Regions from separate parts of the Agathobaculum sp. TL06 genome, predicted to be linked through region 1. Evidence: predicted binding sites of a transcription regulator. Region 1 holds the regulator's gene; each other region holds the start of a gene.
What was found. The regulator CtsR, encoded in region 1, represses protease genes until heat stress. The targets are predictions, from matches to a motif close to AAGGTCAANNAAGGTCAAAT.

Region 1 (7,449 bases):
CAATCGCGCCAAAGAACGCCAGCATGGCCGGACGCGGTTTCCCGTACAGCAGCCGCGCCAAATGGTAAAACGCCAGCACCAGCAGGATATCGCCCACCAGTCCAAAGCCGAACGACGGGAGCTTGGGGTCCACGCAGGTCATGCGGTAATTGACGAGCAAATGCAGGCAGCTCCACAACAGAGGAACCAGCGTCAACAATGCGGAATGGGACGTCATTTCCACGCCCTGCGCTTTCGCCAGGCCAATGCTGCAAATGCCGGCGAGCACGGTTATGCCCGCGTAGGCAAGCTCCAAGGCCTGCGCCCAGCCGGCCGCATCCTCCTCCACCGTGGTCATCGTGAGATAAAGGTATCCCACGCCGCCCAAAACCAGCAGCAGGCCGGAGATGACCGCCATCATCCGGAAGCCCACGCCCTGCGTACCCAGCAGCTGCTCGAACGGCGTTTTCCGCTCCGCGCGGAGCGGCGCCGCCATGGCCGCATAAGCGGCCGCGCACAGCAGGAAAAAAACAGCGCAGTACCAGACCCATGTGTTGCCGGTCACCGGCAGGCCGTTCCTGCTATCAAAACCGTTCAAAAAATGGAGCGCGCGCGCCACAACGCCGGGTACGCACAACACCACCGCAAGAACGGGCAGAAATTTGGATCGCTTCATTCCATTTCCTCCAGTTTGAACTTTGACATACGCAATAAGTATACCACAATACGGCGGCGTCAGCAAGAAAAGCTGAAAAAACTCCCTTCATGACAGACGGACCTGCAAAAACGAACAGGTCCGTCCGGTTTCCGTATCCGGTCAGTAGTGCTCTGTATTGGGCAGCATTTCCGCCTCTTTGCCCGAAAGCTCGGTATTCGCCGGCGTCTGCCGCCGCATGCCGACCTTGAGCAGAATCGGCGTAATCAGCGTGGTCACAATAACGACCAGCACGATCGGTGGGAACATGTTTGCGTCGATCAGCCCCGCCTGCGCGCCTTTCTGCGCCACGATCAGTGCGACCTCGCCGCGCGACACCATACCCAGCCCGATCGAAACCGCGTCATAGGTCTGGAAGCCCATCATGCGCGCCCCCAGGCCGCAGCCGATGATCTTGCTCAGGATTGCGATCAGCGTCAGGACGACCGCGAACACCACCAGCCGTCCGGTCAGCCCGCCCAGCTCGGTCTTGATACCGATGGAGGCGAAAAACAGCGGCGAGAACATCATATAGCTCAGCACATTGAGCTTACTGGCCGCGTATGCGCGCGTATTGCTGATATTGCACAGGATCAATCCCGCAAAATATGCGCCCGTGATATCCGCGATGCCGAAAAAGCGCTCGGCCACAAAGCTGAGCAGGAAGCAGAACACCAGCGCATAAATGGCCAGCCGTCGGTGATGCCCCCACAGCTTATCCATTTTAATAAACGCCTTGTGCATGACAATGCCGATCAGGCAGAGGAACACGAAAAACGCCGCGATCCGCACAAACACCATCAACGGCTGGACGGTCGGGTCGGTAAAGCCCGTCAGCACGGTCAGCACGATGATGCCGAGGATATCATCGATCACCGCCGCGCCCAGGATGGCCGTACCCACCTTGCTTTTGAGCTTGCCCAGCTCCCGCAGCGTCTCCACCGTGATGGAGACCGAGGTCGCTGTCAGCACCACGCCGGTGAACGCCGCTTTCATCATGTTCTGGGTATCCGCGGGATCATTTTCCAGCAGCAGGTAACAGGCGACGCCGCCGATGAACGGCACAATCACACCGACCAGCGCGATCACAAAGGAGGCCAGACCCGTGGATTTCAGCTCCTCCAGCTCGGTATCCAGACCGGCGCTGAACATCAGGATGATTACGCCGATCTCCGCGGTCTTAATCAGGAAATCGTTCTCCCCCACCAGCCCCAGGCAGCTTGGCCCCAAAATCACACCCGCGACCAGTGCGCCCACCACCTGCGGCATATGGACGCGCTCCGACGTCAGGCCGAATATTTTTGTAAAAAGCAGGATGATTGCAATGGTCAGAAGGAAATCATAGGACATAACGCCCCACCCCTCTCAGTCTAAAAAAATCATATATCTTTCATTATAGCGTTTTTTTCAATTACATCCAGAGTCCCTGTCAAAAAAACAACAAAATAATCACCAAAAAAGCTTCTGCATTTTTGTGCAGAAGCTCCTTTTCACTTTTCCACCTTGGGCGCACGGTCATGGATATCCTTGATCCTGTGCAGGCCGTCCTGTATCGTCTGATAAATGCTGTCCAAGTCCTCCGGCGTAACGTTGCGCTCCAGGAACAGCAGCTCCACCGCATGGGAAAACAGAACCATCGCATTGGTCGTATCGAGAAATTTCGGGAAGTTATGGGAATTCTGGGCGTTGCGGAACTTCTGGATATCCTTCCGGATGAACTCCACAACCTCCTGCGCGCTCGTGAAATCGCCGTGCGAAATCGGATAGGGCGTCACGCGCTGCAGAAAATAGCGGTTGCGCTTGGTCACGTTAAACACATAGGTGACGCACAATTCCTCCGAAAGCTCAAATTTGGCAATATAGAGGATGCCATTCCTGATCTCCTTGATGGAGGACGCGCCGAGCTGGCGCAGGCTGGCATTGATGATATCGCCGGAAAAACTGCTTGTAATCATAAGATCTCCCTCTTTCTCGATCTGTTAATGGAAACGAACCAGCAGGAACGCGGTTGAAATAACGACCGACAGCAGCATCAGCGGGAAGCCAACCTTCAGATAGCTTGCGAACGTGATCGGGTGGCCGTGCTTTGCCGAAATGCCCGAAAGGACAACATTAGCCGACGCGCCGATCAGCGTGCCGTTGCCGCCGAGGCAGGCGCCCAGCGACAGCGCCCACCAGAGCGCCGTTACATCCATGCCTTCCGCCTGCATGGAGAGGATCAGCGGGATCATTGTCGCGACAAAGGGGATATTATCCAGGAACGACGAAAACAACGCTGACCCCCACAAAATCAGGAGCATCAGCAGTATCGCGTTGCCGCCGGTCACAGTGACCAGTGCGTTGCCGAGCGCCGTAATCACACCGGTCTGGACCATGCCGCCGACGACAACGAACAGCCCCGTAAAGAACAGGATGGTGGACCATTCCACGCCCAGCACAATTTCCTCGGTCTCCTGCCGGCCGATCAGCAACAGTATTGTAGCACTTGCCAGCGCGATAATGCAAGAGTCCACGCCCAGGGTGGAATGGAAAACAAAGCCCAGCACCACCAGAACGATCATCACAATGCTTTTAATCATCAGCGGGCGGTCCTTGATCGACTTATTTTCGTCCAGCCGCATGACCGCCGCCATCTTATCCGCTTCCACCGTCATCCGGCGGCCGTACATAAAATAAAAGCAAACACAAACCGCGGCCATGATAAAGAGCACCGCCACGCCGGTATTCATGATGAAATCCGCGAAGCTCAGGCCGGCCTGCGAGCCGATCATGATGTTCGGCGGGTCGCCGATCAGGGTCGCCGTACCGCCGATGTTGGACGCCAATATCTGCGTCAGCAGAAACGGCACCGGATTCAGCCCCAGGATGCCGGTGATCGCAATGGTCATCGGGCCGACCAGCAGCACGGTCGTCACGTTGTCCAGGAACGCGGACAGCACGGCGGTCAGTACCGTAAACAGCAGCATGATCCGCCAGGGATTTCCCTTTGCGATTTTTGCCGCCTTGATCGCCACATATTCAAACAGGCCGGAGTTTCGCACCACCGCAACGAACAGCATCATGCCGATCAGCACGCCGATGGTGTTAAAATCAATATAGCCGACCGCGTCGTCCACCGTAAGTACATGCAGGCACACAAGCAGGACGCCGCCCGCCACCGCCGCCACCGTGCGGTGGATTTTTTCCGTCACGATCGCAGCCATGACCGCCAGAAAAACAACGACAGAAAGGATCTGCATAGTGTCCATTTTCTTACCCCCTTCTTATGCGTCGGTTGTCTTTCCCAGCGCACAGCTCTCAATTTTTATTACGACATATTATAGCGCTGTTTTTCTCCATTTTGCAATGTGTATTTTCCCCTGAATTGCTCGGAATTCGTGTGAAAGTTTGGTCATTTAGTGACAAAGCATACCCCATTTCTTTACGCTTTTTTAACATATCGCCCTTTCGTCCGGTGAAGCGCCCGCGTCTTCCGGCACGCGGCGTCCCCCCTCAGCGCAGACAAGAAAAGACCCCGCTCCATTCGGAGCGGGGTCTTACTTTCGCTTTTAAGTAAGTTAAAAAAACTTAGCCCTGCGAAATCGCGCCTACCGGGCAGGAACCTGCGCAGGAACCGCAATCGATGCAAGCGTCCGCGTTGATCTCGTACTTGCCGTCGCCTTCAGCAATAGCGCCTACCGGACACTCGCCCGCGCAAGAGCCACAGCTAATGCATGCGCCACTGATAACATATGCCATTGGTATTGCACCTCCAAAAGTATTTTACACACTTATTGTAACACAAGATAAGAAAAAATCAACAAAAACAGGTGGTTAGCTATCGGTAACTTTTCACACATATATATAAAAGGCGCAATTATCCAAAAAAGTTAGAAAAAATTTGTTTCAACGAGAAATCCTGAGAAAACCTATTATTTTCCCGTTCTGCTTCTCCACAAAGGTCAAATTTGGTCAGAAAAAATCCTTGCTTTTTCATCGGGCATCTTCTATAATGAAATCAAAGGTCAGGAAAGGTCAAACAAGAACCCCCGACTTAAGGAGTGACCACCATGAAAATGTCAGATATCATCGCCGACTTTATCGGAGAGATGCTGTCGGAGGGCGGCGGCGTGGCGGAGGTGCAGCGCAAAAGCCTGGCAGACCGGTTTTCCTGCGTCCCCAGCCAGATCAATTATGTGATCGAAACGCGCTTCACGCCAGAGCACGGCTACCTGGTCGAAAGCCAGCGCGGCGGCGGCGGCTATATCCGCATCGTCCGCCTGCTGGACGATAAGCAGCGCACACTGCTGGAGGCCGCGCGCGGCATCGGCGGCCGGCTGACGCAGAACGACGCGGCCCGCCTGACGCGGGCGCTGGTTTCCGCCGAGCTGCTCACCCAGCGCGAGGGACAGCTTCTGCTCTCCGCCTGTTCGGACGGCGCACTCGCGGAGGTCGAAAAATCCGACCGCGACCGGCTGCGCGCCGCGATCTTCCGATGCGCCGTGATGGGCGTTGCAACCATCTGAATCCCGTAAAAAAATCCACGATACACCATCCTCTTTGAAAGGAGAAACGACTTATGAAATGCGAAAAATGCGGCAAGAATGAAGCGACCATGTATTATAAGGAAACCATCAACGGCGTCACGCGCGAGATGCACCTGTGTCCGGAATGCGCACAGAAGGAAAACCTTGGCGGCGCGTTTGAAAACGCATTCCAGTCCATGAACCATTTCTGGAGCGACCCGTTCCATTCCTTCCTCGGCGGCGGCTTCGGCAGCCTGTGGAACGATATGCTTGGCGCGGCGGCGCCCGCCTCCACCCTGCTCGGCACCGAGCGCAAATGCCCGACCTGCGGCATGACCGAAAGCGAGCTGCGGCAGACCGGCCGCGTGGGTTGTCCGGATTGCTACAGCACGTTCGCGGATATCCTGAACCCGTATGTGCGCAAGCTCCACGGCGCGGACCGCCATATCGGCGCGGCGCCGGCCGCACCGGAGCAGCCGCAGGCCGATCCGGTCGAAGCCCTGCGCGCGCAGCTCAAGGCGGCGGTGGAAAGCGAGGATTATGAGCAGGCCGCGCGCCTGCGCGACGAGATCCGCAGAATGGAGGGCGAGCAGAAATGAGCCTGTTTGCATTACACGGCGGCTTCACCGGCCTGGCCGCCTCCAGCCGCGTCAGGCTGGCGCGCAACCTCAAGGGGTACCCGTTCCGGCTGACGCCGGCGCAGCACAGCGAGATCGCGGACAAGGTGTTTTCCGCGCTGCGCGGCAACCCCACCATTGGGCCGGAATTCGAAAAAAAGCAGATCATCCCCCGCTCGACCGAAGCGTCCCAGCTCGTCGAAGAGCATCTGATCTCCCCCGAGCTGGCGCAAAACGGCGGATGGCTGATCGTCTCCCGTGATGGCGGCGTGTCCATCATGGTCGGGGAGGAAGACCATCTCCGCTTGCAGGTCATCGGCACGGGCCTGTGTCCCAAGGAGTGCCTGGAAACCGCCAACCGCATCGCGGCGCTGATCGAAGCCGACCTGCCCTTCGCCTATGACGAGCGGCTGGGCTACCTGACCGCCTGCCCGACCAATGTCGGCACCGGCCTGCGCGCCTCCATCATGCTGCATCTGCCCATGCTGACCGCCACCGGCGGCATCAACCAGTTGGCCGGCTATGCCGGCAGCCGCGGGTGCGCGGTGCGCGGCGCCTACGGCGAAGGCTCTAAGGCGGTCGGCGGGTTTTATCAGATTTCCAACCAGGTCACGCTGGGCGCTTCCGCGGCCGAGCTGACCGATAAGCTGGTCGAGACCGCGACCGCGATCATCGACGCGGAAAAGAAGGCGCGCGAACAGGTGCGCAGCCAGAACGAAGCCGCGCTGCGGGACCGCGTCTGCCGCGCCGCCGGCACGCTGCGTTCGGCTTACCTGATCGATACAGGCGAAGCCATCCAGTGTATTTCGGACGTGCTGGTCGGCCTGCAGATGGGTCTGCTGTCCGGCGTGGAGCCGCAGGCACTTTACGGGCTGGAACAGCGCATCCGGCCGGCCATGCTGACCGGCGCGCCGCAGGAGCGCGACCAGAAGCGCGCCGCCCTGCTGCGTGAGACCGCGCAAAGCCTGCGCTTCGCGTGAACTTTCCTTATTCACTTTCCATTTCCCACCCCCTGAAAGGAGTGTTGACTTATGTTTTATCAAAACCGTTTCACCGAACGCGCCCAGAAGGCCCTGACGCTGGCGCAGGAAGCCGCCGGCTCCTTCGGCCACAGTTATATCGGCTCGGAGCATCTGCTGCTCGGCCTGCTGCGTGAGGGCGGCGGCCCTGCCGCCAAAGCGCTTGCCGCGGCGGGCGTAACCGAGGAGGCACTGGTGAAGCAGATCGAGGACCTGTCCGGCCGCGGCGCGCCCGACAGCGCCGCGCCGCAGGGCATGACCCCGCGCACCAAGCGCATCATCGAGCTGTCGCTGCAGTCCGCGGGCCAGATGGGGACCAATTACGTCGGCACCGAGCACCTGCTGCTCGGCATCCTGCGCGAAGGGCAGAACGTGGCGTTGACCGCGCTGGCCAACCTCAAGGTCACGCCGCAGGCGCTGGCGGAAAAGCTGAGCGAGACGCTCGGCGGCGCACAGCAGGGCGGCTTTGCGGAAGCGGGCGCGGCCGGCGGCGCTTCGGATAAGGACGCGCTTGCCCAGTTCGGCCGCGACCTGACCGCCGCCGCCAGGGAGGGCAAGCTCGATCCGGTCATCGGCCGCGCCAAGGAAATCCAGCGCGTCATCCAGATTCTGTCCCGCCGCACCAAAAATAATCC
Region 2 (4,452 bases), on a different contig from region 1:
GCCAATCGGACGACCGCCAGCGGCAAAATGTTCGGAGATTTTGATACGGTTTTTCCCACATACAAAATACTGTGTGCCGTTCTCGTCAGTAATGACCTGCCCGGTGTGTATTGTATCAATAATGTCGCTTTCGCTTTTTACCATCCAGTGTCCTCCGTATGATTATTTTTCATCATGCAGCTTGAATTTCTGTTCATAGCGTTTACCTCCCTCTTGTTCGCTGCTGCCGTTTCAGCTCCGCCAGCACTTCCGGCGGGATACGGTCAACCAGCCGCTGTAAATTGTCCAGTTCGCTTTTCAGCTTTGCCCGTTCCATCGTATCTTTCATCTTTCCTTTTTCGCTGGCCTTTGCCCTTGCTTCCAACTTCTCATTCTCCGCCAGCAGGTCATTGATTGTGACCTTGTACTTTTTCAACTGCCCGGAGAAATTCTCCATCTGCGGGAACCACTTTTTCAGCATGGAGAGGGCTTCCTCTTTTTTCTTTCCGGCGTTCAGCGGGTTAATGCCGTCCAGTGTGGCTTCAATGGCTCTTGCCTGCCGGGAGAGGGAAACCGCCTGTTTGAAAAGCCGGGTGGGGATATGCTTCCGGCCTGTCCTGCTGGCGCTCTCCCCACGCTCCAAGTCAGGATATTTCTCCACCATATAGGCGTGAAAATCGTCCTGCCACTTCGTCAGGTTTGCCCGGTTGCCGATAATCTCCTTTGCACACAGGCGGTTGTCCTTTGTCAGCGGAACAAAGGTCAAATGCAGGTGGGGCGTTTTCTCGTCCATGTGTACCACCGCCGACACGATATTTTCCCGTCCTACCCGGCCAATGAGGAAGTCCGCCGCCCTCTGGAAAAACGCCTGTATCTCCTTTGGGGATTTCCCCTTGAAAAACTCCGGGCTGGCAGTTACCAGCGTATCGACAAACCGTGTGCTGTCCTTGCGGGTTCGGCACCCGGCCTGCTCAATCCGGCTCTGAATGAAGTGGTAATAGCGTCCCTCCGGCTTGACGATATGGAAGTTGTATTTGCTCCGGCTTGTGTCAATGTCGGGATTGCTGGCATACTGTTCTTTCTGTCTTTCGTGATGGGCTTCCAGCGGCCTTGCCGGGTTGCCCTTGTGCTTCTCAAACCGTAAAATTGCGTGTTGTGCCATTCTGCTCCTTTCCCCATTCCTTTCCTATCCGGGGTTTTCCACAGGGAAAATCCCGCAGAAAATAGCTCGGATAGGATTGGAATGGATAGAATATAAATCAGTCTTTTTATCTTTGTATTTCTATATACCGTCCGGTTTTCGTACGTCTCAGGAGTGATTTCCGTACTTCATGGGTACGGTTTTCAGTCCTCCGGTGTACCAGAACGGGATTTCTTAAAGTCGGTGTTTGGAACCGCTTCATAGGATTTTGGGAAAATGCGGTTGGGTTTTCCACAGCCCTGCTTCTGGATCTCCACCAGTCCGGCGTATTGCAGTTCCCGCAGGGTATTCACCGCTTTCTGCCGCCCACAATGGAGCAGTGTGACCACTTCACAGATAGGGTAATACAGGAAAATCCGTCCGCAGTCATCCGCCCACCCATTCTTGCGGGATAACTCTGTCCGGCGCAGGATAAAGGCGTACAGAACCTTTGCCTCGTTGGACAGGGGCTTGAATGTGGGGGCTTCAAAGAGAAAATTCGGGAGCCGGGTGAAGCTGAACGCCTTTTCCGGCTGGTGGATATAGATGGTATTTGTCATAGTTCGTTTTGTGGACGGTTAGAAGCCCGTTTTCCGGGGCGGGCGATACTTTATACCACCTGCCCCGGTTTGGGGCTTGCAAAGCCTGATAAATCAAGGCTTTTTTCGCTCCTAACTGTCCACAGCAGACCTCCTTTTCCGTTCACTTTCTGTTTTCTGCCGCCTGTGAACTCTGGCGGCACAGCCGGGGCAGTATTTTGCCCGGTTGGATTTGGGGACGAACACACCGCCGCAGACCGCACAGCGTTTCAAGTCCTTATCCCGGAAAATTTCCGCTTCCAGCGTCCCGTCCAGCGGCAAGACCGCCCAGCGGAACCACTTACAGCAGACCGAGAAAGAAATCGTCTGCGGGCAGGTGCAGGTGTCCCCATCGTCAAGGGCAATGCAGTTGCCGTCCTCACAGCAACAGCACTCCCGGCGTATCAGGGCGCTTGCCCGTTTCCGCTGCGCCGGGGTCATGCGGTAAAGGGAACCGTCCGGCCTGCATTCCAGCGGCGGCAAGTCTTTGTAGGGATTATTTTTCATGCGTTCCCTCCGTTTTGCTTTCCGCTGCCGTTCTCCCCGAAAAGGCTTCCTGCCCCATTCCTGCGGCGTGTTCCGGCGTTGGCACGCTCACCATAACTTCGGGACAACTTGTCCCAAAGTGACCTCTGGACAAAGTGTCCAGAAGTCGGCTCCTTGCGGTGCTTCCCCAGCCGGGGGTATTCCTTTTCGGACGGTCATTCGGTTTTCAAGGTGCTGTCCATCGATGAACTAACCTAAGTCTACACCGAAATGACCGCCCGTCCCGTATATCCGAAAGGTGGGAAATCTGCCTGAAAATCCCCCCATTTCCACGCTCTCGGAATTGTGGTAGAATGGAAGAAACTGAACAGTAAATTTGAAGTTGTGGAGGTAACACATAGATGGATCAAGGTAGAATTATTGTAATCACAGGTTCGCCGGGGACGGGGAAAACTACAACGGCATCTACTGTTGCAAAAGAATCGGATTTGGAAAAATCTGTGCATATGCACACAGATGACTTTTATCATTATTTGAGTAAAGGGGCAATACCACCATATTTGCCAGAATCAAATGAGCAAAATTTGATTGTCATTGAAGCATTTTTAGAAGCCGCGAAGCGATATGCTCGTGGTGGATATGATGTAATTGTAGATGGTATTGTAGGACCGTGGTTTTTAGAGCCGTGGCTCAACATTGTTCAAGAGCATTATGAAGTACACTATATCGTTTTAAGAGCAAGTAAAGAAGAAACTATGAAGAGAGCTATCAAACGCTCAAAGTTAGACAGAGAAACAAATATTGAATTAGTTGAAACGATGTGGGAACAATTTTCCAATTTAGGAATCTATGAATCAAATGTTATTGATACAACTACGCACTCAGTCAAAGATACTGTATCAGCAGTAAAAGAAAAAATTGTAAGGGGTACTGCTTTACTGCTTTAGGCAATTCCAGTTTGTCGAGCAGACAAGGAGGGAGAACATGGAACTATCCATACAAGAACGCCTGAAAGACCTGCGTGTGGAGCGTGGCCTGACGCTGGAGCAGCTTGCGGAAGAAACCCATCTCTCCAAGTCTGCGTTAGGCAGCTATGAGGGGGACAAGTTCAAGGACATCAGCCACTATGCCCTTATCCAGCTGGCAAAGTTTTACGAAGTGTCCGTTGATTATCTGCTGTGCCGTTCTGAAACAAAAAATCACCCAAACGCCGATCTTGCAGACCTGCGTTTGAGTGATGATATGATTGAATTTTTGAAAAGCAGGCTGGTGGATAATGCCCTCCTGTGTGAACTGGCGACGCACCCGGATTTTCCCCGGCTCATGGCTGACCTTGAAATCTATGTAAACGGCATAGCGGCAAAGCAGGTACAGGGGGCAAACGCCATTGTGGACGCTGTGAGCGCAACTATTATGAAGCAGCACAATCCCGGTCTGACCGACCCGCAGTTAAGGCAGCTGATCGCCGCCCACATTGACGATGACAGCTTTTGCCGCCATGTGATACAGCAGGATATAAACAAGATAGCCCTTGACCTGCGGAAAGCCCACAAGGACGATTTTTTCAGTGTCCCGGAGGACAATCCTCTGGAAGATTTCTTGCAGACCGCCGAAGAAGCCGCCAGCCCAAACAGCGACCCGGAACAGGCTGCGATGGCCTTTATCTGCAAGCGGCTCAAACTGAACTATGGGAAGCTGTCGGAGGAGGAAAAGAAATGGCTGAAAAGGATTGCACAGAAGTCGGACTTGCTGAAAAATCCAAACCCGCAGCGGGGAAGAAAATGAGAAATTAGATATGCAAAAAGGAAAAATGAGATTCATTGAAGTAGAAACCAAAAACAGGACGGCGGATTTCATAAATCGGCTGCTGACGGTATGGGAAAGTTCTGTAAGAGCAACACACCTGTTTCTGTCGGACAGTGAAATCAAAAAGATAAAAGAATATGTACCGCAGGCGCTCGCTGGAATTGCGCATTTGATGATCGCAGAAGATGATAGGGGCTGCCCCGGGGCTTTTATGGGGATCAAGGACGGCACCTTGGAAATGCTGTTCATTTCCCCGGAAGAAAGAGGAAAGGGGCTCGGAAAGCGCCTGCTCCAATATGGGATTAAAACCTATGCCGTAGAGCGGGTGGCTGTGAATGAGCAAAACCCACAGGCCAAGGGCTTTTATGAACACATGGGCTTTCAGGTTTATAAAAGGACAGACCTTGACGAACAGGGCAATCC
Region 3 (7,449 bases), on a different contig from region 1:
ATTTCTGCTTATATCTATCACCTTTCCTTTACTGTGTGCCGCTGTTGCCGTTTCACCTGCGCCAGCACTTCCGGCGGGATACGGTCAACGAAATTGCGGAGATTGTGTAATTCGCTTTCCAGCGTTGCCCGTTCCATGCGGTCTTTCATCTTGCCTTGCTCACTGGCCTTTGCCCTTGCTTCCAGCTTTTTGTTTTCTTCCAGCAGGTCATTGATTGTGACCTTGTACTTTTTCAACTGCCCGGAGAAGTTCTCCATCTGCGGGAACCACTTTTTCAGCATGAAGAGGGCTTCCTCTTTTTTCTTTCCGGCGTTCAGCGGGTTAATGCCGTCAAGGGCGGCTTCAATGGCTCTGGCCTGTTTGGAGAGGGAAACCGCCTGTTTGAAAAGCCGGGTGGGGATATGCTTCCGGCCTGTCTTGCTGGCACTCTCCCCACGCTCCAAGTCGGGATATTTCACCACCATATAGGCGTGAAAATCGTCCTGCCACTTCGTCAGGTTTGCCCGGTTGCCGATAATCTCCTTTGCACACAGGCGGTTGTCCTTTGTCAGCGGAACAAAGGTCAAATGCAGGTGGGGCGTTTTCTCGTCCATGTGTACCACCGCCGACACGATATTTTCCCGTCCTACCCGGCCAATGAGGAAATCTGCCGCCCTTTGGAAGAACGCCTGTATCTCCTTTGGAGATTTCCCCTTGAAAAACTCCGGGCTGGCGGTTATCAGCGTATCGACAAACCGTGTGCTGTCCTTGCGGGTTCGGCATCCGGCCTGCTCGATACGGCTCTGAATGAAGTGGTAATAGCGTCCCTCCGGCTTGACGATATGGAAATTGTATTTGCTCCGGCTTGTGTCAATGTCGGGGTTACTGGCGTATTGTTCTTTCTGCCTTTCGTGATGGGCTTCCAGCGGCCTTGCCGGGTTGCCCTTGTGCTTCTCAAACCGCAAAATTGCGTGTTGTGCCATTCTGCTCCTTTCCCCATTCCTTTCCTATCCTGGGTTTTCCACAGGGAAAATCCTGCCAGAATTATCTCTGATACGATAGGAATGGAATGGATATAAATAAATCATTTTAATCTTTGTATTTCTATATACCGTCCGGTTTTCGTACTTTAGGGGGGCGGTTTCCGTACTTCAAGGGTACGGTTTTCAGTCCTCCGGCGTACCAGAACGGGATTTCTTGAAGTCGGTGTTTGGAACCGCTTCATAGGATTTTGGAAAAATGCGGTTGGGTTTTCCACAGCCCTGCTTCTGGATCTCCACCAGTCCGGCGTATTGCAGTTCCCGCAGGGTGTTCACCGCTTTCTGCCGCCCACAGTGGAGCAGGTCAACCACTTCGCAGATAGGGTAATACAGGAAAATCCGTCCGCAGTCATCCGCCCACCCATTCTTGCGGGATAACTCTGTCCGGCGCAGGATAAAGGTGTACAGAACCTTTGCCTCGTTAGACAGGGGCTTGAATGTGGGGGCTTCAAAGAGAAAATTCGGGAGCCGGGTGAAGCTGAACGCCTTTTCCGGCTGATGAATGTAAATCGTGTTTGTCATATCGTGTTTTGTGGACGGTTAGAAGCCCGTTTTCCGGGGCGGGCGATACTTTATACCACCTGCCCCGGTTTGGGGCTTGCGGAGCCTAATAAATCAAGGCTTTTTTCGCTCCTAACTGTCCACAGCAGACCTCCTTTTCCGTTCACTTTCTGTTTTCTGCCGCCTGTGAACTCTGGCGGCACAGCCGGGGCAGTATTTTGCCCGGTTGGATTTGGGGACGAACACACCGCCGCAGACCACACAGCGTTTCAAGTCCTTATCCCGGAAAATCTCCGCTTCCAGCGTCCCGTCCAGCGGCAAGACCGCCCAGCGGAACCACTTACAGCAGACCGAGAAAGAAACTGTCTGCGGGCAGGTGCAGGTGTCCCCATCATCAAGGACAATGCAGTTGCCGTCCTCACAGCAACAGCACTCCTGGCGTATCAGGCTGGCCGCCTGTTTCCTTTGCGCCGGTGTCATGCGGTAAAGGGAACCGTCCGGCCTGCGTTCCAGCGGCGGCAAGTCTTTATAGGGGTTATCTCTCATGCGTTCCCTCCATTTTGCTTTCCGTTGCCGTTCTCCCCGAAAAGGTTTCTTGCCCCATGCCTGCGGCGTGTTCCCAACAGGGGCCCCCGCAAAGTCGTCAGACTTTGTGGGGAGAGGAGCCGCAGCGGAGCGAGTGAGCTTTCGCCCTCTGGCGGAAGCGAATGATACGCAGCTTGCGGCGACGAGGCACGCTCCCCGCAACTTCGGGACAACTTGTCCCGAAGTGACCTCTGGACAAAGTGTCCAGAAGCTGGCTCCTTGCAGTGCTTCCCCAGCCGGGGTATTCCTTTTTGGACGGTCATTCTGTTTTCAAGGTGCTGTCCATCGATGAACTACCCTAAGTCTACACCTAAATGACCGCCCGTCCCGTATATCCGAAAGGTAGGAAATCGGCTTAAAAAACAGGCTATTTCCGTGCTCTCGGAATTATGGTAAAATAAACATAAAAATTGGCTTTCAAGCCATAGGAGGACAATAATCTATGAAAATCGGAATTTTATGTGCGGGTGACGAAGAACTCGCCCCATTTTTGCCCTTGATAAGCAACTGTAAGATAACGGAAAAAGCTATGCTGAAATTCCATGCTGGACAGATTGATAGTGTAGAAGTTGTCGCCCTGTTTTCCGGCGTGTGCAAAGTAAATGCCGCCATAGCCGCTCAGCTTTTGATAGATGTATTTTGCGTGGATATAATTATCAATTCAGGGACAGCGGGCGGTATGGAGCCAGAACTTGAAATATTCGATACAGTTATCTCCACAGAAGTTTGTTACCACGATGTAGCGCCAGACATTTTAACGGAATTTCATCCGTGGATGAATTCTGTGTTTTTTGTGGCAGACCCAAAGCTGATAGATATGTCAAAGTCTGCTGTTGACAAGCTTTCAACTTCTGGAAAGGTAGTTTGGGGCCGTATGGTAACGGGAGAATCGTTTATAACCGATGAGAGCCGGCAAAAAATAAACGATGAATTTGCTCCCTTGACGGTTGACATGGAAACTGCCAGTATCGCTCATGTCTGCTATGCAAATGACATACCGTTTATCGCCATTCGGTGTGTGACCGATACTGAAAAACACAGCGGAGTTGATAATTTTGACGGAAACTGTGCAAAAGCATCAAGTATTGCCAAAGATATTACGGTTGCTTTATTAAGAGAAATCAAAAAGTCGTGGTAAGATTGGATGATATTTTAGAACAGAGGACAGAGGGGGGGAGAGTATGGCCCTAACTATTCAAGAACGACTAAAAGACCTGCGTGTGGAGCGTGGCTTGACGCTGGAACAGCTTGCGGAACAGACGCACCTCTCCAAATCTGCGCTTGGCAGCTATGAAGCGGACGAGTATAAGGACATCAGCCACTATGCCCTTATTGAGTTAGCAAAGTTTTACGAAGTGACTGTTGATTATCTGCTGGGCCGTTCCCAAACAAAAAATCACCCAAACGCCGATCTTGCAGACCTGCGTTTGAGCGACGATATGATTGAACTATTGAAAAGCGGGCGGGTGGACAATTCCCTCTTGTGTGAACTGGCGACCCACCCGGATTTTCCCCGGCTCATGGCCGACCTTGAAATCTATGTGAACGGCGTAGCGGGAAAGCAGGTGCAGAGCGCAAACGCCATTGTGGACGCTGTGAGTGCAACGATTATGAAACAACACAATCCCGGCTTGACTGACCCACAGCTGCGACAGCTTATCGCCGCCCATATTGACGATGACAGCTTTTGCCGCTATGTGATACAGCAGGACATAAACAAGATAGCCTTCGACCTGCGGGAAGCCCACAAGGACGATTTTTTCAGCGTCCCGGAGGACAATCCTCTGGAAGATTTTTTGCAGACCGCAGAGGAAACCACCAGAGAGGACAGCGACCCGGAGCAGGCGGCTATGGCATTTATCTGTAAGCGGCTCAAGCTGAACTATGGGAAACTGTCAGAGGAAGAAAAGAAGTGGTTGAAAAAGATTGCACAGAAATCGGATTTGCTGAAAAATCCAAAGCCGCAGCGGGGACGCAAGTAAGAGAATAATAAATCAGATTATATGGAGGTATTGGTTATGAAAAAGTGGTTACTGATAATTTCAGCGACTGTTATTTGCGTTGCTGCCGCTTTTTTATATTTCTTTAGTTTAACTCCCAAAGGAGATACCATTACCAGCAGAGAAAGCATATTGAACACCGCAATTTCAAAAGGGAATGAATGGACTATCGCAAAAGAACTGGAACTTGGCGGTTATATCGTGAGTGGAGCATACAGTACAGATAATAAATCTACACTTGCTATCTTTGAACCAACAGGAAATGGAGACTACAAATTTAGTACATCAACAAACCGAAATAGTGATGAGATTATTGTCGGTGGCGTTGCAATAAACGGAGAATGGTATGATTTAATTTGGTTTAATGGTGCTAAAACAGAGTATGCTGAAATCACTTATACAATAAATGGACAAGTGCAAGATACATTGAGATACAACACAGATGATATGGATATTATCTCAATTAAAAACCCAGAAAAAGAGTATTCCATTCATGTGGCTTACTATGACAATGATGGAAATAAATACGAATAAATTGTTTTTCATCGAGAAAATAGCAAAGCCAGCCGAGCCAGTCAACGGTCAAGATGAACGGCGCATTTCATGCGCCGCCGTTGACAGTCCCGCCCGTCTTTGCTAAAGGGTAATCAAGGCGGGAAAGCCCTAAAATGGCTTCACACCTATTTCAATAATTGGAGGAGATAAAAATGAGATCAGAAAAGGAAGTTTATGATATTGTTTTGAATTTTGCAAAAACAGACAAACGCATTCGCATGGTTACTTTGGAAGGATCTAGAACAAATACAAATATTCCGCCTGATGATTTTCAGGATTTTGATATTACTTTTTTTGTTACGGATATGGACAGCTTCACAAGTGATGATAAATGGCTAGATATATTTGGTGAAAGGTTGATTCTGCAAAAGCCGGAAGATATGGAATTATTTCCAGCTGTAGAAAAGGGATTTTCATATTTAATGCTGTTTACTGATGATGTTAAGATAGATTTAACTTTGCTGCCGCTGGAACTGATAGACGAGTATTTTACATGGGATAAACTGGTAAAGTTACTGTTGGATAAAGACAACCGTATCGTAAAGCCGCCAATACCAACGGATATAGACTACCACTTGCAGAAGCCTACTCAAAGAATGTTTGACGATTGCTGTAATGAATTTTGGAATACTACAACATATGTAGTAAAGGGCTTATGCCGCAAAGAAATTCTTTTTGCTATTGACCATATGAATGATATAGTACGAAAAGAATTGCTTCGCATGATTTCCTGGCTGATTGGTATCAAACAGGGATTTCATTTCAGTTTGGGAAAAAACTATAAATTTATGAAGCAATATGTCCCAGAGGAATTGTGGGAACGACTTATGTCTACTTATAATATGGATTCCTATCCCCATATGTGGGAATCCTTTGAACAATGTATGGCATTGTTCCGGGAGGTTTCGTCAGAAGTGGCATGCCAGTTGGATTACCAGTATCCACTATATGATGAAAAAATCAGTAATTATGTGATTCGGCAAAAGAAAAAATATGGCATTGAAGATGATAACAAATAAAATTTTTTCAATCGAAAAAATTTATTTTGATTATTCAATTTTGAAAAACTGAATACCTCAAAATCAGAAAGAGCGCGGCCAAGCACTTTGAGGGATTGGCCGCCTTGTCCACCCATCCAGCGGGGCGGCGGGCGGCGGTCAAGGCCGGGTGTAACCCCGTTCATTTCAGCCTTGACGGTTGCCCGCTGTCCTGCTACTTTTCCGGGAGTGTGGCCACAACTTCGGGACACTTTGTCCACAAGTCGGAGCGTAGGACGAGGGACGGGGGCTTTCATATACGCCCTGTCTGCTGATGAAACCAGACCTGCGCTTGCGGCTCCACGCCACGCAAGCACAGCCCTGTTTTCTTGCCGCTTCAAATCTTGCCGCTTCAAATGCCCTTGCCCTCCCCGGCGGCAACGGCATTTTCACGACAACGCCGACAGAGCGTATAACACACTACACTTTGCTTCGCAAAGTCGTGTGCCAAATGGGGGCGTTGCCCCCTTTGGAAACCCCCACAAGAAAAGGCGATATGCTACCCCTCCACGGGGCGCATACCGCCTTTTCTTGTTATCCAGCCCTCCGGCTGTATTGGTTGAGCAAAAGTCAGCGTGGGATTGGTGTGGTATCTTTATCTAAGTGAACCCCCCCGTTCCCACTTGCTGACCGCCTTATCGGTCACATGCAGCCTGGCTGCCAGCTCCGCCTGTGTCATGTTCCGCTCCCGACGTACCGCGGCGATAAAAACGCCTGTTTTTGTTGCATCCATTGATATATCCTCCTTTTGGGGAAAAGTATACCGTATCAGGCAGCTTGGCGCAACCGACGCAGAGTTCAGGCGGTATCGGCGGCGTTCTACGGTACGTCGATGCGTTGCCAAGCGGTAAAATACAGGGGAGAGGCTTTCCCTTATCTATCTTTTGTGCTATAATAAAACGGTATATATCCATTTATCCCGATATTTGAAAGGAGCCGCGGCTGTGGCTGACATTTCCGTACAAAACCTCACCAAATATTACGGCGACCGCCTCATCCTGCAGGATATTTCCTTTGATATCCAGCAGGGAGAAAAGGTCGCCATTCTGGGCGCGAACGGCGCGGGCAAGACCACCCTGCTCAACATCCTCACCGGCCGCCTGCCCTATGACGGGGGGCATGTTTCGCTCGGCGCGGGCAAGAACGCGGGCGTGATCGACCAGATGCCGGATTTCCCGCCGGAATCCACGGTCGAGGACGTGCTGCGCCTGGCCTTCCGCGAATCCGACGAGGTCGCCGCCGCGATGGACGCGCTGACCGACGAGATGGCCCGCAAGCCGGACGACGCCTCGCTGCTCAAACGCTACGCCCAGCTTGAAACCCGTCTGGAGCTCCTCGGCGGCTACAACCGTGATTTTGAGATCGACCGTGTGTGCAACGGCCTGGAAATCCCCGCGGCCATGCGCGCACAGCCGTTCGCGCTGCTCTCGGGCGGCGAAAAGACGCGCATCAACCTGGCGCGCATCATCCTCGAACAGACCGACATCCTGCTGCTGGACGAGCCGACCAACCATCTGGACATGGACGCGGTCGATTGGCTGGGCAGTTACCTCGAGTCCTATCGCGGCACGGTGATGATTATTTCGCACGACCGCTGGTTCATCGACCAGTGCTGCGACCGTGTGATCGAGATTCACGACTGCACCTGCGAGTTCTACAACGGCAACTACTCCTATTACGCGGTCGAGCGCGAACGCCGCCGCGAGGAACAGCTCAAGCACCACGAGCACGAGCTGGCCGAGAAAAAGCGGC

Region 2: a site for CtsR is predicted at 2,351-2,370, ahead of ACYQ3S_RS13515 (cysteine-rich VLP domain-containing protein). Genes of this name have one in related genera too.
Region 3: a site for CtsR is predicted at 2,278-2,297, ahead of ACYQ3S_RS08810 (cysteine-rich VLP domain-containing protein). Genes of this name have one in related genera too.

Annotation. Positions count from the first base shown of each region.
Region 1 covers NZ_BAAGGY010000034.1:2,552-10,000, reverse strand. Annotated here, with positions in the region: gene ACYQ3S_RS14745 (hypothetical protein) at 1-655, opposite strand, end outside; gene ACYQ3S_RS14740 (cation:proton antiporter) at 797-2,023, opposite strand; gene ACYQ3S_RS14735 (hypothetical protein) at 2,164-2,628, opposite strand; gene ACYQ3S_RS14730 (ArsB/NhaD family transporter) at 2,653-3,921, opposite strand; gene ACYQ3S_RS14725 (DUF362 domain-containing protein) at 4,241-4,411, opposite strand; gene ACYQ3S_RS14720 (CtsR family transcriptional regulator) at 4,723-5,178, shown strand; gene ACYQ3S_RS14715 (UvrB/UvrC motif-containing protein) at 5,232-5,777, shown strand; gene ACYQ3S_RS14710 (ATP--guanido phosphotransferase) at 5,774-6,775, shown strand; gene ACYQ3S_RS14705 (ATP-dependent Clp protease ATP-binding subunit) at 6,827-7,449, shown strand, end outside.
Region 2 covers NZ_BAAGGY010000026.1:143-4,594, reverse strand. Annotated here, with positions in the region: gene ACYQ3S_RS13530 (hypothetical protein) at 1-144, opposite strand, end outside; gene mobV (MobV family relaxase) at 203-1,141, opposite strand; gene ACYQ3S_RS13520 (replication initiator protein A) at 1,324-1,719, opposite strand; gene ACYQ3S_RS13515 (cysteine-rich VLP domain-containing protein) at 1,831-2,244, opposite strand; gene ACYQ3S_RS13510 (P-loop nucleotide/nucleoside kinase family protein) at 2,625-3,170, shown strand; gene ACYQ3S_RS13505 (helix-turn-helix domain-containing protein) at 3,208-4,008, shown strand; partial or broken gene ACYQ3S_RS13500 (GNAT family N-acetyltransferase) at 4,034-4,452, shown strand, end outside.
Region 3 covers NZ_BAAGGY010000012.1:65,687-73,135, reverse strand. Annotated here, with positions in the region: gene mobV (MobV family relaxase) at 18-962, opposite strand; gene ACYQ3S_RS08815 (replication initiator protein A) at 1,146-1,541, opposite strand; gene ACYQ3S_RS08810 (cysteine-rich VLP domain-containing protein) at 1,653-2,066, opposite strand; gene mtnN (5'-methylthioadenosine/S-adenosylhomocysteine nucleosidase) at 2,548-3,243, shown strand; gene ACYQ3S_RS08800 (helix-turn-helix domain-containing protein) at 3,287-4,087, shown strand; gene ACYQ3S_RS08795 (hypothetical protein) at 4,124-4,639, shown strand; gene ACYQ3S_RS08790 (aminoglycoside 6-adenylyltransferase AadE) at 4,813-5,679, shown strand; gene ACYQ3S_RS08785 (hypothetical protein) at 5,628-6,053, opposite strand; gene ACYQ3S_RS08780 (helix-turn-helix domain-containing protein) at 6,293-6,430, opposite strand; gene ACYQ3S_RS08775 (ABC-F family ATP-binding cassette domain-containing protein) at 6,642-7,449, shown strand, end outside.